DNA from 3 places in the Bradyrhizobium sp. 215_C5_N1_1 genome. Region 3 is predicted to be linked to each of the others. Evidence: predicted binding sites of a transcription regulator. Region 3 holds the regulator's gene; each other region holds the start of a gene.

Region 1 (6,426 bases), 2.8 Mb from region 3:
GGCATGCTGCTGGATCGAGCGGATGCTGGCGAGCGCGACGTCGAGCGCATCCGCCATGGCCTGGTGCATCAATTCGGGATCGTCGCCCTCGACGAACAGCGGCTCGTGGCCGAACCCGCGGAACAGGTCGCGGATCTCCGCGTCGCGCATCCGTCCGAGCACGGACGGGTTCGCGATCTTGTAACCGTTGAGGTGCAGGATCGGCAGCACGGCGCCGTCATGGGCGGGATTCAGGAACTTGTTTGAGTGCCAGGACGCCGCGAGCGGGCCGGTTTCCGCCTCGCCATCGCCGACGACGCAGGCGACGATCAGGTCGGGATTGTCGAATGCGGCGCCATAGGCATGCACCAGCGCGTAGCCGAGCTCGCCGCCTTCGTGGATCGAGCCCGGCGTTTCCGGCGCCGCGTGGCTCGGAATGCCGCCGGGGAAGGAGAACTGCCTGAAAAGTTTTCGCAATCCGTCCGTATCGCGCGCGACGTCAGGATAGATCTCGCTGTAGCTGCCTTCGAGATAGGTATTGGCCACCATGCCCGGGCCGCCGTGGCCGGGACCGCAGATATAGAGCACGCTGACATCGAGCGCGCGGATGACGCGGTTGAGATGGGCGTAGATGAAGTTCAAACCGGGCGTCGTGCCCCAATGTCCGAGCAAGCGCGGCTTGATGTGCTCCGGCCGCAACGGCTCGCGCAGCAGCGGATTGTCGAGCAGATAGATTTGCCCGACGGAGAGGTAGTTCGCGGCGCGCCAATAGCGATCGAGCAGATCGAGCTCGCTGCTCCCTGAGGCCGATTGTCGTTGATTTGTCATGTTCCTGCTGACTTTCACCCAGCGATCGTCACCAACTTTGTTCCGGTGCGATTGATCCCTGTCCGGCATCGAACAGGATCGCCGCGACCGGTGTGTTGCGTGAGGTCAAAGGACCGCGCCCGAAATTTGGGCGGCTACTGTGCATGGGGTTGTTTTTCAGTTTTTTGTTTGTGTTCTTGATTTGTTCCTTTGGCGTGCTATCTTGGCTTCATGAGTCCAGCATCCTCTCATGCTCTCAAGCACCCGCCGGTCACGGCGCCCTCCGAGCCGGCGGGTGCGGACTCTGATTTTCCCGAACTGGCGGTCGCCATCGACAAACAGCGCAGGCGAGGGCGGGGCGCCCAGTCCAATGCCAGCGGCCGCTTCGAGGCCGAGGCCCGCGTCGCCTTCGACGATGGCTGGCAGAGCCTGGAGGAGCTGCCGCCGTTCAAGACCACCGTTGGCGTCGACACCTCGCGCAAGGTGATCACCCGCAACGAATCCCCCGATATCGGCTTCGACCGCTCGATCAATCCCTATCGCGGCTGCGAGCACGGCTGTGTCTATTGCTTCGCGCGGCCGACGCACGCCTATCTCGGCCTGTCGCCGGGGCTCGACTTCGAGTCAAAGCTGTTTGCCAAGCCCGAGGCGCCTTCGCTGCTCGAGAAGGAGCTGGCCGCGACCGGCTACGAGCCGCGGATGATCGCGATCGGGACCAATACCGATCCGTATCAGCCGATCGAGCGCGAGCGTAAGATCATGCGCGGCATTCTCGAAGTGCTGGAGCGCGCCGGCCATCCGGTCGGCATCGTCACCAAGTCGGCGCTGGTCGTGCGCGACATCGACATTCTCGCGCGGATGGCCAAGCGCAACCTCGCCAAGGTCGCGATCTCGGTCACCTCGCTCGATCCAAAACTCGCGCGGACCATGGAGCCGCGCGCGGCGACGCCGCCGAAGCGGCTGGAGGCGCTGAAGCAGCTCTCGGAGGCCGGCATTCCGACCACCGTGATGGTCGCGCCCGTGATCCCCGCGCTGAACGATTCCGAGATCGAGCGCATTCTCGATGCCGCCGCCCATGCCGGCGTCAAGGAAGCCTCCTATGTGCTGCTGCGGCTGCCGCTGGAGGTGCGTGATCTCTTCCGCGAATGGCTGATGGCCAACTATCCGGACCGCTACCGCCACGTCTTCACCCTGATCCGCGACATGCGCGGCGGCCGCGATTACGACGCGAAATGGGGTGAGCGGATGAAGGGCACCGGACCGATGGCCTGGACCATCGGCCGCCGCTTCGAGATCGCCTGCGACAGGCTTGGGCTGAACAAGCGGCGCTCCAAGCTGACGACGGATCACTTTGCGAGGCCGAAGCGGAACGGCGATCAGCTCAGCCTGTTCTGACCGGGAAGCGAAAGAGGCGTAGCATGAGCCAGGAACTTGCCGCGCCGGTGCCGCGGCTCACCGTCATCACACTGGGTGTGAGCGACATTCGCGCCAGCATCGCCTTCTATGACGCGCTCGGCTTCTCGCGTCGGCTGAAGGGGACCGGCGAGGCCGTCGCCTTCTATGATACCGGTGGTCCGGTGCTGGCCCTGTTTCACTGGGATAAGCTCGCGGCCGATGCCAAGTTGCCGGACAATCCGAGGCCCGCGACCTTCCGCGGCATCACGCTCGCCTGGAACTGCGCCACGCGCGGCGAGGTCGATGCGGTTCTGGCCTTCGCCGTCGGCAAGGGCGCGGCACTGCTGAAAGCGGCGCATGAGACCGACTACGGCGGTTATTCCGGCTATTTCGCCGACCCCGACAGCCATCCCTGGGAGGTCGTGGTCGCGCCGGGCATCGAGGTCGGTGAGGACCGGCGGGTGCATCTGGCAGAGTAGGCGGCTGGTCTGAATAACGGGAATTGTCCGGGGTTCCCGGTTGCGCCGGCCGGGCCGCTTGCGCACGATCCCGGCCATGATTCGGGACAAGTCGACCAGGAAGCCGACCAAAGACGCGCCAGAGAAGGGCGCGTCGAAGAAGAATGCCGCCAAGAAGGCAGCGCTTGCGAAGGCGGCCAAGGGGGCGGCCGGTAGGCAGCGCGCCATCATCGCCGTCGCCTCGCCGAGCTTCCGCCGCGAGCGCGCGCTGATCAAGCGTGGCATCTGGCCGGTTGCCGGCTGCGACGAGGCCGGCCGCGGGCCTCTGGCTGGTCCCGTGGTGGCGGCCGCCGTGATTCTCGATCCCGACCGCATTCCGCGCGGCATTGACGATTCCAAGCGCCTGACGGCCGAGGAACGGGAAAGACTGTTCGACAAGATCTGCGCCACCGCGCAGGTGTCGGTCGCCGTCGCCTCGCGCTCCCGGATCGACCGCGACAACATCCTGCGTGCCTCGCTGTGGGCGTTGAAGCGCGCCGTGGTGGCGCTGCCCGACACGCCGCGTCATGTGTTTGTCGACGGCCGCGATCGGCTCGACACCGCCTGCGACTGCGAGGCCGTGATCGGCGGCGACGGCATCGTCCTGTCGATCGCCGCCGCCTCGATCATCGCCAAGGTAACGCGCGACCGGCTGATGTGCGCGCTGGCGCAGGACTGCCCCGGCTACGGTTTCGAGCAGCACAAGGGCTACGCCGTTCCCGAGCACCTCGACGCGCTCGACCGCCTCGGCCCCACCGTCCACCACCGCAGCTTCTTCGCCCCCGTCGCCGCCGCCCGCGCCAAGCACATGCCCTGGACGGTCGAGCCGGTGCGGGACTTGTTTGCGGTGACCGAGATGGACGTGCAGGTGGAAGCAAGCGTTGAAATTGATGCGCCAGCGGGCCTCTAGGGCAGACGGTCGTTGCCACAACGCGCAGCGCCCTTTATCAAAACAGATGTGAGCGAATAGGGCCGGCTGGACGGGTTGGCTGCATCTTTCGGACGTTGTATGCGGTTTACCTCCCTGGTCATCGAGCTCATTCGCGCCCGGCCGCGGCTGATCGTGTGGATCGCCGTGCTGCTCCAGGCCGCGATGTGGCTGTTCGTGGCGCTGGTGTTCTATCGCAGCCCGCCCGGCACCCTCGCGACCCTGCTCGCCTTCGGGCGCGAGTACCAGGTCGGTACTGATCTGGGCCCGCCGCTCCCGGTCTGGCTCGCCGACATCGCCTATCGCGCCGCCGGCGGCCACATGTTCGGCGTCTATGTCCTCGCCCAGCTCTGCGAGGTCGCGACCTTCATCGCGCTCTATCATCTCTCCCGCGCCGTGGTCGGCTCACAGCAGGCGGTGCTCGCCGTGCTGCTGACCATGACGGTGCTGGCCTTCTCCTCGCCGGCGCTCGACTTTGGCCCGCTGGTGCTGGCGCGGCCGCTCTGGGCGCTGCTGCTGTTGCATTCCTGGCAGATCATCGGCCAGCGCCGCGGCAATGCCTGGTTCGCCTGGTCGATCGAGGCGGGCCTCTTGCTGCTGACGACGCCCGCGGCGATCTTCCTTCTCCTCCTGCTCGTCGTCTTCGCGATCTCGACCGCCGGCGGACGCCGGACGCTACGCGCGCTCGATCCGCTGTTCGCGCTGATCGTCGTCGCCGTGCTGGCGCTGCCCTATGCGGTCTGGCTGATGCGCGCCGAGACGCTTGTCATGCCGACCCTGCCTGAAGTCGCCGCGCTGAACGCCCGCGCGCTGCACGCGGCCTGGCTGCTCGGCGGGCTCGTGCTTGGCGCGGCGGCGATCCCGGCGCTGACCTTTCTCAATAGCGGCCTGTTCGTCGCCAAGGGCGAGGAAGCGCCGATCATCTACCGGCCGCCGGTCGAGCCGCTCGCGCACAACTTCGTCTATTTCTTCGCGCTGGCGCCTGCGCTCGGCGCGGTCCTGATCTCCGGGCTGCTCGGGCTCGATGCCGTCGTCGGCGGTGCCGGTGTCGTACTGGTCATGTCGGGACTTGCCGTGGTCGTGACGGCCGGGGACCTCATCGCGATGCGCCGCGCGCGGGTGCTGCGGACGGTGTGGGCTGCCGCCGTCCTGGCGCCCGCAGCCGGCGTCGTGCTCGCCGTGCTGTTTCTGCCCTTGACCGGCGCCAACGAGATTGCGACCTCGATGCCGGCGCGCGCGATCTCGGATTTCTTCGACGAGAGCTTTGCCCGCCGCACCAATCATCGCCTGCGCGCGGTCGCCGGCGAGACCCAGCTCGCGAGCCTGATCACGCTGCATTCCGGCCGGCCGCATCTCTTCATCGATGCTCAGCCCGCGCGCACGCCGTGGATCAATCAGGCCAAATTCAGCGAGACCGGCGGCGTCGTGGTCTGGCGCGCCTCCGACACCGCCGGCACCCCGCCGCCGGAAATCCTCGCGCGCTTTCCCGGCATCGTTCCGGAAGTGCCGCGCGCGTTCGAATGGCTGGTGACTGGCCGCCAGCAGTTGCTGCGCATCGGCTGGGCCATCGTACGGCCGAAGGGGACGTAGCGACAAACGCTGAAATCGTAGGGTGGGCAAAGGCGCAAAGCGCCGTGCCCACCATCAAGTCTATCCGTCGTCGACCTAGTGATGGTGGGCACGCTTCGCTTTGCCCACCCTACGACAGCTCGCTATCCCGCCAGCACCTTCGCGATCGCGCGCAGATCCTGCCAGGCCAGCCGCTTGTACGACGGTGAGCGCAAGAGATAGGCCGGGTGGAACGTCGGCAGCGCGCGGATGGTGCGCCCACCCGTCTCGTAGTCGAACCAGCGGCCGCGGGTGCGCATGATGCCCTCGCGCGTCGACAGCAGCGTCTGCGTTGAGGGATTGCCGAGCGTCACCAGCACGTCGGGATTCACCAGCTCGATCTGGCGCTGGATGAAGGGCAGGCAGATCTGCGTTTCCTGCGGCGTCGGCGTGCGGTTGCCGGGCGGCCGCCAGGGAATCACGTTGGCGATGTAGGCGGTGGTGCGGTTGAGCCCGATCGCGCCGATCATGAGGTCGAGCAGCTTGCCGCTCCGCCCGACGAAGGGCAGCCCCTCGATGTCCTCGTCGCGGCCCGGCGCCTCGCCGACGAACATGATGCGCGCCTGCGGATTGCCGTCGGCGAACACCAGCCGCGTCGCGGTATGCTTCAGCGCGCAGCCTTCAAAATTCTGCATCAGCTCGCGCAGTGCCTCGAGCGTCGGCGCGGTACGCGCGGCCTCGCGTGCGGAGGCGATCGCAATGTCCGGCGCAGGTGCGGCCTCGCCGCGCATCACCGCGGGCGCGGCAACAGGCCGTGGTGCCTCGACCGGAGGTGCGGCGCGCGGGGCCGGCGGCGGAGCATCCAATTCCGCCAGGCGGTCGACAGGTTCCTCCGCGAGCGCGCAATCGACCCCGGCCTCCAGATAGAAGGCGAGAAGCTCTCGGACGGTGGGTGCGGGCTCGGGGATCATTTGGAAAGTCAGACTTTTACTATATCAGTTTGGGGTGCCTTGCATCCCAGTGGAACGCATTTCCGTGGTTGTCCTACCCGGAAAAATCGGAAACAAGGGGGCGCAAATGACGAGGAACCGTCTCAAGGGCTGAGATCAGATGAGCACCGAAGAACTTCCCCCGCGCGAATCCATGGAATTCGACGTCGTCATCGTCGGCGCCGGCCCGTCTGGCCTGGCGGCCGCGATCCGGCTGAAGCAGCTCAATGCCGATCTCAACGTCGTCGTGGTGGAGAAGGGCTCCGAGGTCGGTGCGCACATT
Region 2 (6,426 bases), 2.8 Mb from region 3:
GCGGTCTCACGGGTGAAGGGTGGAAGTGGCGGGCGCGACATGGTGGCCTCATCGGTTGGTCCGGGCCGCAATCTATCGCTGCAATTGCTGGAGTCGATAGGCCATCACCTATCGGCCGATCACTTATCGGGTGATCAGGAAATCAGATCGGCCCTCATCAATGACCGGATCGATTTCGGGATCGGCTGGGCGCGGCCGCCGCTGATGAAGGCGACGCGCACCTCGGCCTTCACCAGCACGTCCTCGGCTCGCCGCACCTCCTGCGCCAGCATGATGGAGGCGCCCTTCACCGCAACCGGCCACGTCACGACGTCGAGCACGTCGTCCATCCGCGCGGGCTTCAGAAAGTCCAGATGCATCGAGCGCACCACGAAGGCAAAGCCCGCGCCCTCTGTTTCGACCTGGTCGAACAGCGCCTGCTGCTCGGCGCCCATCAGCCGCAGATGGTTGGTGCGCCCGCGCTCCATGTATCGGAGATAATTGGCGTGATAGACGATGCCGGAGAAGTCCGTATCCTCGTAGTAGACGCGGACCTGCATGTGATGGCGGCCGTCGCGGATCTCGCCGTCGAGATGGGCTGTCACGTCGCGAGCCTCTTCGCTTTTTGCAACCGGTCCGTTTTGCGCAAAAACAGCCGGCCGCGCAAGCGCAGGTTATGCCACGGCCGGCGTCCTTCCCAGCGTCACCTCGACGATTTCCGGCGGCACGCCGACGCGGACCGGCATGATGCTGCAACCGAGGCCGCCGGAGACGATGACGTCGCATTTCAGCCGGAAGTGACCATAGGCGAGCCGCAGGCCGTGCTGAGGCGAAACAGCCGGCGACCAGCCGAACAGGCGGACCTGGCCGCCATGGGTATGGCCGGACAGTTGCAGCGCGACGCGCGCGGGTACGAGCGGCGCGATATTGGGCTCGTGCGCGAGCAAGATGACCGGCGCATCGTCGGTGACCTTCGCCAGCGTACCCGCGAGATCGTCGGCGCCAAGCCGGTGCACGCGGCCATAGCGCTTCGCGGGATAGTAGGCGAGCTGATCGCCGAGGCCCGCGAGCCAGAAGGAGCGTCCGTCCTTGGTGAGACGCACGACGTCGTTCTCGTAGACGGGAATACCGGCCGCCTCCAGCGCGCGATGGGCGGCTGTCGGCCCGTGCCCGGCCTGCTGCACGGCCCTGTCCACCCAATAGTCGTGATTGCCCATGACGGCATGGACGCCGAGCGGTGCCTTGAGGCCCGCGAGCACCTTGGCCCATTCGCTCGACGGAATGATGCGCGTGACCTGGTGAACACCCGCGACATAGTCGCCGAGCAACACGATGACATCGGCGTTGAGCGCATTGGTGCGATCGACGATGCCCTCGATCCGCTCCAGCGACATCCAGGGATCGCAGGCATGAATGTCGGTGACGATGGCGATCTTGAGCGGAAAATCCGCCGGCCATTGCCGCGGGGTCGGGTGATAACGGGTGACGCGGAGCCGCAGCGGCTCGATGCCGACGCCATAGGCCGCGGTCGAGACGCCGAGCGCGGACAGGCCGCCGATGGAACGGATGAGATGACGACGCGTGATCATGGAAGCCCGATGGTGATGCAGCTTTGTGATGCGGTCCGATTGGAGCGGAATTGGGGTCCGCTCGTGCAGACGGCCTGCATTCGCGTGCAGACCGTTTGCACAAAGGTTACCGGAAGTTCATGACAACCGACGCACCTTGCATCAACGCAATCAGTCGTCGCTCTCGTCCGTGCCGAACAGGCCGAACTGTGCCGCGGCATCGCGCGAGGGCTCGGCGATGCCGAGATGGCGGAAGGCGTGCGAGGTGAGCAGGCGGCCGCGCGGGGTGCGCTGGAGATAGCCGCACTGAATGAGATAAGGCTCGATGATGTCCTCGATCGCATCGCGCGGCTCGGACAGCGCGGCGGCCATCGTCTCGACGCCGACCGGGCCGCCGCCATAGTTCTGCGCGATGGTCGTGAGGTAGCGGCGGTCCATGGCGTCAAGGCCCGCGGCGTCGACCTCGAGCGCGCTCAGCGCGTGGTCGGCGATCTTGCGGTCGATCGAGGCGGCATCGGCGGCGGAGGCGAAATCGCGCACGCGCCGCAACAGGCGGCCGGCGATGCGCGGCGTGCCGCGGGCGCGGCGCGCGATCTCGTTGGCACCGTCGGCGCTCATGCCGACATTGAGCACGCGCGCGCCGCGGGTGACGATGCTTTCCAGCTCTTCGATGGTGTAAAAATTGAGCCGGACCGGGATGCCGAAGCGGTCGCGCAAGGGATTGGTGAGGAGGCCGGCGCGCGTGGTAGCGCCGACGAGCGTGAATTTCGACAGCTCGATCTTCACCGAGCGTGCCGCCGGGCCCTCGCCGATGATCAGGTCGAGCTGAAAGTCCTCCATCGCGGGATAGAGCACCTCTTCCACCGCCGGGCTCAGGCGATGGATCTCGTCGATGAAGAGCACGTCGCGCTCTTCGAGGTTGGTGAGGAGTGCGGCGAGATCGCCGGCCTTGGCGATCACCGGACCCGAGGTGGCGCGAAAGCCGACGCCGAGCTCCTTGGCGACGATCTGCGCCAGCGTGGTCTTGCCGAGGCCAGGGGGGCCTACGAACAGCACGTGATCCAGCGCCTCGCCGCGCTTGCGCGCCGCCTCGATGAAGATCGAGAGGTTCTTGCGCGCCTGCTGCTGGCCGACGAAGTCGGACAGCGATTGCGGACGTAGCGCGGTGTCGCCGACGTCATCGGAGCGGCGCTCGGGCGTGACGATGCGTGGGGGAGTGGTCATGCGGGCAGGATAACACGATGCAGCGGTTTCGCGAGCCACCAGCACAGGCTGGCCGGAATGACGGCGACGACGGCGAGCATCGCCGAAAGCTTCAGCGCCTCGGGCGCGGAACGGACACTCGGCACGATCACCGCCGAGGTTTCGGAGGGCACGACGAACATGCCAACCATGACGAAGCCGGCCGCGCCCACGGCCGCGGCGAGCCACGCCATCCAGATCATGTTGAGATCGGCGTAGACCGCCGCCAACGCAAATATCAGGCCGGCGACGACTGCAGGAAGGAACGAGGCGAGAATCGTGACGATGGCCAACAGCACGACCGCGATCGAAACCAGAGCACGCAGTGCTTCCAGTTCGAGGAACACGAGAAACATCTGCAGCACCGCGGCGCCGAGCGCCGTTACCGTCACAGCAACCAACGCGGCGGTCGTCAGCGGCCCGACAATGGAGAAAATCACGACGATACCGGCCACGCGCGAAAGGCGACGAAACAGGGCGGCGACGGGATTGGCGTGGGCCGCGCTCACTTCGACAGCTCCTTCAGGCCTAGCCGGATGAGTTGCGCGGTCTCGGCGCTCTCGCCCGCGCTGCGCGATGCGGATGCAATAGCGGCAGCCGCCTGCGGCTGGCCGTAGCCGAGATTGACCAGCGCAGAGATCGCATCTGCCACCGGGCGCGGCGCGCGCTGGTCGTCGACGGCGCCGGCGAGATGCACGACGGCGGGATCGACATTGGCGAAAGCAGGCGCCTTGTCCTTCAGCTCGGTAACGATGCGCTCGGCAACCTTGGGGCCGACGCCCGGCGTGCGTGCCACCGCGGCCTTGTCGCGCAGCGCAATCGCGTTGGCGAGGTCGGAAGGCGCCAGCGTGCCGAGCACGGCGAGCGCGACCTTGGCGCCGACGCCCTGCACGGTCTGGAGCAGGCGAAACCATTCGCGCTCCTGGTCGGTGCGGAAGCCGAACAGCTTTATCTGGTCCTCGCGGACGTAAGTCTCGATCGACAGCACCGCGGCCTCGCCGGGCGAGGGCAGATGCTGCAGCGTGCGGGCCGAGCAATGCACCTGATAGCCGACCCCGCCGACGTCGAGGAGCACATAATCCTCGCCGTAGGAATCGATCAGGCCCTTGAGCTTGCCGATCATAAGCCCGCCACCTTCAGCCTGAGCGCCGTGCTTTGGCGATGATGGGCGTGGGTAATGGCGATGGCGAGCGCGTCGGCGGCGTCCGCTGACGGCGGCTCGGCTTTCGGCAGCAAAATCTTCAGCATCATCGCGATCTGGTGCTTGTCGGCGTGGCCGGCGCCGACCACCGTCTTCTTGACTTGGTTCGGTGCGTATTCGGCGACAGTAATGCCGAACATCGCGGGCGCCAGCATGGCGACGCCGCGGGCCTGGCCGAGCTTCAGCGTCGCGACGCCGTCCTTGTTCACAAAGGTCTGCTCGACCGCGGCTTCCATCGGCTTGTGACCGGACAGGACAGCGGCAAGCCCCTCATGGATCGCGAGCAGCCGGCTCGCCAGCGGCAAATCGTCCGGCGGTTCCACCGAGCCGCAGGCGACGTAGATCAGGCGATTGCCCTCGGCCTCGATCACGCCCCAGCCGGTGCGGCGCAGGCCGGGGTCGATGCCGATGATGCGAACGGGGCCACGAATCGGGAGCGCAGTCATGGGCCAGTGATAGCGGCTGGCTGCGGTGGGGGAAACAGAAACAGAACGGAAGTAACAGGGGAAGTGGGGTGTCGCGATTGGGCGCCCGCGATGACGACCACAAGGCACGCGGTCATACCCCGCGAAAGCGGGGTATCCAGTACGCCGCGGCTTCTCCGTATCCTTCTGGCGTCTCTGGAATACTGGGTCGCCCGGTCAAGCCGGGCGACGACAGCGGAGATTGGGATTAGCGACCTCAGCCGCCCATCTTCGCCAACAGCGCGTCCGACATCTCGAAATTGGCGTAGACGTGCTGGACGTCGTCGTGCTCGTTGAGCAGATCCATCAGCTTCAGGAGCTTCTCGCCGGTCTCGTCGTCGACCGCGACCGTATTCTGCGGCTTCCAGATCAGCGCAGCCTTGCGCGGCTCGCCGAACTTGGCTTCCAGCGCCTTGGCGACGTCGCGATAGCCTTCGGTCGAGGCGTAGATCTCGTGTCCGCCTTCGCTCGATACCACGTCGTCGGCGCCGGCCTCGATCGCGGCATCCAGCACCGCGTCGTCGGAGGCGACGCTGCGGTCGTATTCGATGATGCCGGTGCGGTCGAACATGAAGGAGACCGAGCCGGTTTCGCCGAGATTGCCGCCCGATTTGGTGAAGAAGGAGCGGATGTCGGAGGCGGCGCGGTTGCGGTTGTCGGTCAGCGCCTCGACGATGACGGCGACGCCGCCGGGGCCGTAACCCTCGTAGCGGATCTCGTCATAGTTCTCGCCCTCATTGCCGAGCGCCTTCTTGACGGCGCGCTCGATATTGTCCTTCGGCATGTTCTCCTGGCGCGCCGCGATGATGGCGGCGCGCAGGCGCGGGTTCATGTTGGGGTCGGGCGTGCCCAGCTTGGCCGCGACGGTGATTTCCCGCGCCAGCTTGCCGAACAGCTTCGACTTCTGGGCATCCTGCCGCCCCTTGCGGTGCATGATGTTCTTGAATTGGGAATGTCCGGCCATGCGTGTCTCGTAAGGAATCGTGCGCCAAAGGTGAGCGTGGGAAGCGCGGCCTTATAGGCCGCCAACCCACCGGAATGAAAGAGGCTCTACGACTTTAAGGTAATACCGTAGTGCCCCGTGCCTAGGAGCCAGGCACCGTTAACCCTGATTTCATTCCGGCCTGCGAAAATAGCAACCGCCCGTTCCCCGACAAGAGTGACCTGATGGCGTTCGCATTGTTTCGGAAGCGTCTGCCCGACTTGTCCGCGCCCGTGGCACCCCCGCAGGCCGCGCCGTCGCCGGTCGATCCCGCGCCTGCCCTGTCGGCCGAGGGCGATTCCGCCAGGGAAATCCTGGAACTGCTGGAACTCGAGCTCGGCGCCATGATCCGCCAGCTCGAGCGGGCCGCCAACTCGGTCGCCGGCGGCGCGGAGGCGACCGCGGCAACGCTCGCGGATATTCGCGAGCGCACCGACGCCCTCACCGGTCGCACCAATGCGGCGCAGTCGAACGCCTCAACCTTCGCCCATGCCGCCGACAAGTTCACCCAGTCCGCGCAAGGCATCGGCGCGCAGGTGCGCGAGGCCGCCAAGCTCGCCGACGAAGCCAGCGCCGCAGCGCAGGAAGCCCGCGCCAACGTTGACCGCCTGCGTGAATCCTCCGCCGCCATCGGCAACGTCGTCAATCTGATCGCGCAGATCGCGCGGCAGACGACGCTGCTCGCGCTCAACTCCACCATCGAGGCCGCGCGTGCGGGTGCGGCCGGCAAGGGCTTTGCGGTCGTAGCCACCGAAGTGAAGGCGCTCGCGGTGCAGACCCAGGGCGCGACGGAGGAGATCACCAGGAAGATCGACGCGCTCCAGCGCGACGCCGCCGGCTCGGCCGACGCCGTGCATCGCATCGCGCAGGCGATCGAGGCGATCCGCCCGGTGTTCGACACCGTCAACGGCGCGGTCGCCGAGCAGAATGCCACCACCAGCGAGGTGTCCGGCAACGCGGCCAGCGCATCGCAGTTCATCATCTCGGTCG
Region 3 (6,426 bases):
AATAGCCGTCGACGAGCCCCATCTCGTGGGAGGTTTCGGCATCGTTGTGCCAGAGTTCGATCGCGCCGACATGGGCCTCGTCGTCGCCGCAGAACAGCACCATGACGGCTTGCAGGAATTCGCCTGAAAACACCGGCACCGCCACGCCGCAGGTCAGCCCGGCGGCGATGGCCTGATCGGTCCGCTTGAAATAGGAATCGGTGAATCTAGTGAGGATCACGGGGTGGCCGCCGGCCCAGGCCTTGCCGGGAAGTCCCTCGTCATATCCGAAGTGCAGATCCTCGCTCACGTCCCTAAACGCGGACAACCCTTCGCCGTAGAGGCCGCCGCCGAATTCCAGCCGCATGCGCGTGCGGTCAGGCACCCAGAGTTCAACGACGCGAATGAAGGTCTTCATCGAACGTGCCCGCCGTCTCAAGCCGCACCAAGCATCGGCCATTTGGCTGCGGAACGGACGTTCAAAATTCAGGCAGGACAGCGCAAACTTCGTGCGGTGGGAGACGCCACGGCTTGGTCCGCCCGATGGAGTTTCGCGGGACACAAACGACACCATCTCGCCGGCCTCGGCCGGCGATGGCGATTTCAATCCTGGCCCGACCTGTCGGCCGGGAATGGCTGCATCAGCCGATCGGCAGGCGGGTGATGGTTGTCCGGCTGTCGGTGATGGTCTGCGGCTTGTGCTCGCGCTCGCCGAGCGGCTGGGTCACCGGTAGCTGCAGCACGGTCGCACGCTGGCCTTCGACCAGCTGCGTCACCAGCACGGATTTGCCGTCGGGGAATTCGATCGCATCATGATGGCGATCGGGAATGTGCGGATCGATCTTGCCGAACTTGCCGACGCGCGAATTGACGGTGCGCGTCCAGATCCAGCGATTGTCGTAGCGGACGTTGTCGGCGAAGGCGAGCTCCGTCCCCGGGAGCAGGCAGACCGCGACGGTCGGATCGGCCGCGGAGGCAAAGCCGCGCGTCGAGGTGCCGCGGAAGGTTGTCGTGACGATCGTCTCGCCGACTTCGGCGGGACGCGACGCGACGGCATGCAGGCTGTAGTCACACATCGGGTGCTCCTCATGCAGGGATAGCGACCCACGTCTCTTAATCGAGGCGCAGGCCTCTATCAGAGTGGAAATACCAAACGTTCTGCCGGGTTGTAGGCAAATCTACGGCTCGCCGCCGCAGGCCGCAATCACATTAACTTTCCCGAATCCACCAGGAACAAAGCCCGCCCCTTTGCATTCTGCAGGCGCGTGTCAGCGCCCCGCAGGCGCCGACCAGCCGGAATACTGCCAGCCCGGCCGCGACGGTTGGTCGACGGCGTCGAGGGCCTTGCGGACTTGCTCGCTAACGGCGGTGTCCTTGCGGACATGGGGCCGCGATTGCGCGGCTAAGGTTTGTACGTCCAAGGCTTGCGACGCTGATGCTGCGATCAGCGGCGCCACAGCAATTGTGCTCAGAACGATCCGGCGCATGACTTCTCCTCGAACCTGAAGGCCGCGAAGCAGAGCTGCTTCGTGCGGCGTGCCGAGGATTTACCGCTGGAGGAGGGGCCGGATAATCTGCGCGAAACCAGAAAGACTATCCAGCGGAAGCGGACAATCGTCCGCTCCAATCTCGGATCGGCGATGCCGATCCAAAGCGCGCGGGGCGCCAAATAACCGATACCGGCACGTCCGGTATCAATACTTCCGGTACAGCCCGATCAGCTTGCCCTGGATCTTCACCCGGTTGGGCGGCAGAATGCGGACCTCATAGGCCGCATTGGCGGGCTCGAGCGCGATCGAGGCGCCGCGGCGGCGGAAGCGCTTGAGCGTCGCCTCCTCGTCGTCGATCAGCGCCACCACGATATCGCCGGTATCGGCGCTCTCGTTGCGCTGGATCAGCGCCATGTCGCCGTCGAGAATGCCGGCCTCGACCATGGAATCGCCGCGCACTTCGAGCGCGTAATGTTCGCCCGAGCCGAGCATGTCAGGCGGTACGCTGATGGTGTGGCTGCGGGTCTGCAAGGCCTCGATCGGCGTACCGGCCGCGATGCGGCCCATCACGGGGACCGCGACGGGGCGCTCGCCCTCGTCCGCCGGCGGGCTCGAAGTCGTGCGGACCTTGCCGAGATTGCCTTCGATGACGCTCGGCGTGAAGCCGCGGCGGCTGCCGGCAGCGGCCTGAAGCTCGGGCAGCTTGATCACCTCGATGGCGCGGGCCCGGTTGGGCAGGCGCCGGATGAAGCCGCGCTCCTCGAGCGCAGTGATCAGGCGATGGATGCCCGATTTCGAGCGCAGGTCGAGCGCGTCCTTCATCTCATCGAAGGAGGGCGGCACGCCGCTTTCCTTCAGCCGTTCGCTGATGAACCGCAGGAGCTCGTATTGTTTGCGCGTTAACATCTCGACCAAAATCCCCCGGTTGATGTCGTTCGATTCCGAGACGCTGAATTCAGCAGTAAGCCGCTACATTCTCGAAACAAATCATGAACGGACACTATATGTTCGATACATGTTCCGCAACTGCTTAATTTACCGTGAACGCGACAAAGTTCGCGGAACGCACGCGAACGAAGCGCTCAGACGGGCAGCCGCAAGACCTCGCAAGGCGTGCCGGCTTCGGCCTTCGACGCGAATGGCGCGCGCACGAGAAGTGCCTGTGCCGCAGCGAGATTCGCAAGCAGCGAGGAATCCTGGTGATTGACCGGAAGGGCGACGAGCGTGCCGTCATCGCGCAGCTCGAGGCGTGCGCGCAGGTAATCCTCGCGCTGGTCGTTGGCGCCGACATCGCGGCCGAGCACCGCGCGTTCGCGGCGGTGATGAATCATCGAACGGCCCGAAAGCGCGCGAATCAACGGCACCATGAACAGGAAGCCGCAAACGTAGGATGACACGGGATTGCCGGGCAGGCCGATCACGCGCATCGCGCCGAGCCGCCCGTTCATCATCGGCTTGCCCGGCCGCATCGCGATCTTCCAGAACGCCATCGAGATACCTTCGTCCCTCAGCGCCTGCTGGACCAGATCGTGGTCCCCGACCGACGCGCCGCCGGTCGTGATCAGGATGTCGGCGCCGCTCTCCCGCGCGCGGCCGATGCCGGCCGTGGTGGCCTCCAGCGTATCGGCGGCAACGCCGAGGTCGATGGTATCGGCGCCCTCGCTGCGGGCGAGCGCGTGCAGGGCGTAGCCGTTGGAATAGACGATCTGGCCGTGGCCCGGCGTCGTACCCGGCATCACCAGCTCGTCGCCGGTCGCGAGGATCGCGACCTTCGGGCGTCGCCGGACTGGCAATTGCGGGTAATTCATGCCGGCGGCGAGCGCGAGGTCGCGCTCGGTGAGCCGGGCTCCCTTGCGCAGCAGCACGTCGCCTTCCGAGAAGTCGACGCCGGCGGGGCGGATGTGCCGCCCCGTTACGGCGGCTTCCTTGATGGTGATGCGCTTGCCGTCCGCGATCGTGTCCTCCTGGATCACGACCGCATCAGCGCCATCGGGAACGACACCGCCGGTGAAGATACGCACGGCCTCGCCGGCGCCGATCGATCCCGCAAACGGGCGGCCCGCCGCGACCTCGCCGATCAGGGTGAGCTGGGATTCGATCTTCGCCGCATCGACCGCGCGCACCGCATAGCCGTCCATTGCCGACATCGCCTGCGGCGGCTGCGTGCGCCGCGCGGCGACGTCGCGCGCGAGCACGCGGTGGAAGGCTGCGTCGAGCGCGATCATCTCTTCAGGCAGCGGCTCTGCGCCCGCCAGCACCGCAGCGAGCGCGTCGGAAACCGGCATCAGGGCCACGGGTGAAAACTCCTGCTGGGCCCGTTCGGGCAAATCGGCGGCGAGAGTTCTAGCCGAGTGCAGGCGCAGAGGCAAAACAGTGGCCGCGCAGGATGATTTATCCTGCGTCATCCGCTCTGCGATGAAGGGTGAGCATCAAGTCCGCCGCGGCATGATCCAGAAGGCGAGACAGACCGGTACGAGGATGGCCATGGCGAGGACGAGAAAGACGAGAGCCACGGCCAGCATCGGTCAGCCCCCCGGCTGCTTGTACGGACTGACGTCCGGCGCTGCGGGGCCCTGATCCCTGTCAGGCAGCGGGTCGGCCTGGGATTTCAGGTCGGCGGCCTTGCTGATCAGCTTGGCGGAAAGCTCAGAATCCGATGTGGTCCTGGCGAATTTCATCAGCAGAGAGGCCTGCTTGGTGAGGTAGGTTTTGCCCAACACGACGATAAGCCCGATGTAGAATTCCCAACGGACTCATGAGTCCTGAGAGGGGCAATCGTTCCGGGAACTCCGTATAAAAATGCACAAAGGGTTTTGGTTCCTCGCCCCCAGGCAAAATAGTTCCATTCGCGGCCCGTCGGCTTGCCGGCCAGAGATCAGATTCCGAGCGCCTTGAGGGCGTTCCCGACGTCGCGGGGCGAGGTCACGTGGACCGTGGTCAGGCCGCGCGACCGCGCTCCTTCGATGTTCTCGGCAAGATCGTCGAAGAACACGATACGGTTCGCGGGCACGCCGATCGCCGCCACGACATGGTCGAAGGCCTCCACATCGGGTTTGCGCAGGCCGATGCTGGACGACAGATACAGCTCGCGGAAATGGCCGAGCAGGGCGGCATATTCCTTCGAGAAGTGGTCCACATGCGGCCGGTTGGTGTTGGAGAAGGCGTAGAGCGGCAACTGCTTGGCCGCACGCGGCAGCAGCTCGGCGATATCGGGCATCTCGCCGGCGAAGATCGCGTTCCAGCCCTCCAGGAACTGCGCGTCCGAGATGCCGATCCCGAGCGAGACGCGCAGCGAGTCAAAATAGGCCTCGTCGCTGATCTTGCCGACCTCGTGCAGCCGATAGGCTTCGCTGTCCCGTACATAGCGCGCGACGATGGCTTCCGGCTTGCAGCCGGCATGTCCCGCCCAGCAGGCGATCGCCTTGGAGAAATCGATGTCGAGCACGACGCGGCCGAGATCGAACAGGAGCGCGTCCGCGCTGCCGGGAGAGAGCGAGCTCATTGCATCCTTTCACTCAATATCGATAGGGGTCATGGTCGAACAGCGGGAACGCGCTGAACACGCTCGGCGCATTCGTTGCGGTCGCCTGGTGCAGGCAGGACTTGTCGACCTCGGCGAACGAGGTGGCGCCCAAGAGGCCTAGGCAGCGCAGCACCTCGTCCTCGAGCAACTCCAGCATTCGCCTCACGCCGGCCTCGCCGGCTGCGGCCAATGCCCAGCATTGCAGCCGGCCGATGCCGACCATGTCCGCGCCCGCCGCGATCGCCTTGACGATGTCGGTGCCGCGGCAGAAGCCGCCGTCGACCATGATCTTGGCGCGTCCCTTCACGGCGTCGACGATCTCGGGCAGCACATGCATGGCGCCGCGGCCGTGATCGAGCTGGCGGCCGCCATGGTTGGAGACGTAGATCCACTCGACGCCGTGGTCGACCGCGATCCGGGCGTCCTCGGCGGTGGCGATGCCCTTCAGGATGAGCGGGATCTTGAACTTGTCCTTGATCATCTTCACGGTCCGCCACTCCAGGCCCTTCTGGTAATCGCCGCCGGTGGCGCGCAGGCGGCTCTCGCGAACATAGCGCTTGGCAATGTCACGTTCGCGACGGCTGTAATGGGCGGTATCAACGGTCAGGCAGAAGGCGGCGTAGGCGTTCTTCTCGCTCCGGCTGACGACATCGGCGACGAAATCGTCGTCGCCGCGCACATAGAGTTGATAGAGCCGCAGCGCATCAGGGGCGGCCTCGGCGGTCTTCTCCAGGCCGGGCTCGGACACCGAGCTCAGCATGTGCGCCGCGCCGAAGGTGCCGCAGGCGCGGGCGACGCTCGCCGCGCCATCCGGATCGAAGATCTCCAGTGCGCCGACAGGGGCCAGCACCACCGGCAGCCGCATCCGGCGCCCGAACAGCTCGACCGAGCCGTCGACCTCGCGGACGTCGCGCAGCACGCGCGGCCGGAAGGCGATCTCGTCCAGCGCCATGCGGTTGCGGCGCATCGTGGTCTCGGTCTCGGCGGCGCCGACGATATAGTCCCAGGCGTTCTGGTTGAGGTTGGCGCGCGCCTTGCGGATGAATTCGTGCAGGTTTTGGAATGGCTCGGCGCTGGCGCCGAGTTCGACGTTCCTTTCCGGCCGGATGCGGGGCGCGTCATTCATTGTTGTCCTCCCGAGAATTTGAAGCGTTATTGTCATCGCCTATCGTGTCCGGCCCTCCAAAACCATCCTAAAATCGCATAGCTGAGAGGCGTGGGCCGGCCGGCCGATTCCCGCGTTGCGCGAAACGGTTTCGGAACGTTGCCAAAAGTTTAGGCCCGGGCGAAGAGATTTTTACGATGTACCCGCCAGCGTGGCGTCCCGGCCTTGAAGAAACCAGAATGGTATTGTGAACAGCGGGCTGGATCGCCATTTGCATGGCGCCTCACAAGCCCAAAGCAAAGCTCCAAGCAAGAAGGCCAGTCTATCCA

Evidence for each region. The regulator LexA, encoded in region 3, represses DNA repair genes until DNA is damaged. The targets are predictions, from matches to a motif close to TGTTCNNNNTGTGTTCNG.
Region 1: the regulator LexA is predicted to act here: its motif matches at 979-996, upstream of AB7G19_RS33255 (PA0069 family radical SAM protein).
Region 2: the regulator LexA is predicted to act here: its motif matches at 4,467-4,484, upstream of ruvC (crossover junction endodeoxyribonuclease RuvC).

What each region holds. Positions count from the first base shown of each region.
Region 1 covers NZ_CP197228.1:6,934,777-6,941,202, reverse strand. Annotated here, with positions in the region: gene AB7G19_RS33260 (phosphoketolase family protein) at 1-807, opposite strand, end outside; gene AB7G19_RS33255 (PA0069 family radical SAM protein) at 1,018-2,181, shown strand; gene AB7G19_RS33250 (VOC family protein) at 2,205-2,660, shown strand; gene AB7G19_RS33245 (ribonuclease HII) at 2,737-3,588, shown strand; gene AB7G19_RS33240 (glycosyltransferase family 39 protein) at 3,688-5,196, shown strand; gene AB7G19_RS33235 (uracil-DNA glycosylase) at 5,319-6,125, opposite strand; gene AB7G19_RS33230 (electron transfer flavoprotein-ubiquinone oxidoreductase) at 6,265-6,426, shown strand, end outside.
Region 2 covers NZ_CP197228.1:1,387,665-1,394,090, reverse strand. Annotated here, with positions in the region: gene AB7G19_RS06465 (nuclear transport factor 2 family protein) at 1-41, opposite strand, end outside; gene ybgC (tol-pal system-associated acyl-CoA thioesterase) at 135-584, opposite strand; gene AB7G19_RS06455 (metallophosphoesterase) at 654-1,568, opposite strand; gene ruvB (Holliday junction branch migration DNA helicase RuvB) at 1,719-2,771, opposite strand; gene AB7G19_RS06445 (hypothetical protein) at 2,768-3,298, opposite strand; gene ruvA (Holliday junction branch migration protein RuvA) at 3,295-3,912, opposite strand; gene ruvC (crossover junction endodeoxyribonuclease RuvC) at 3,909-4,436, opposite strand; gene AB7G19_RS06430 (YebC/PmpR family DNA-binding transcriptional regulator) at 4,672-5,418, opposite strand; gene AB7G19_RS06425 (methyl-accepting chemotaxis protein) at 5,622-6,426, shown strand, end outside.
Region 3 covers NZ_CP197228.1:4,179,566-4,185,991, forward strand. Annotated here, with positions in the region: gene AB7G19_RS20135 (GAF domain-containing protein) at 1-397, opposite strand, end outside; gene AB7G19_RS20140 (hypothetical protein) at 621-1,055, opposite strand; gene AB7G19_RS20145 (hypothetical protein) at 1,248-1,466, opposite strand; gene lexA (transcriptional repressor LexA) at 1,674-2,375, opposite strand; gene AB7G19_RS20155 (molybdopterin molybdotransferase MoeA) at 2,552-3,763, opposite strand; gene AB7G19_RS20160 (hypothetical protein) at 3,995-4,189, opposite strand; gene AB7G19_RS20165 (HAD family hydrolase) at 4,345-4,971, opposite strand; gene AB7G19_RS20170 (alpha-hydroxy acid oxidase) at 4,985-6,118, opposite strand; gene AB7G19_RS20175 (S41 family peptidase) at 6,426-6,426, shown strand, end outside.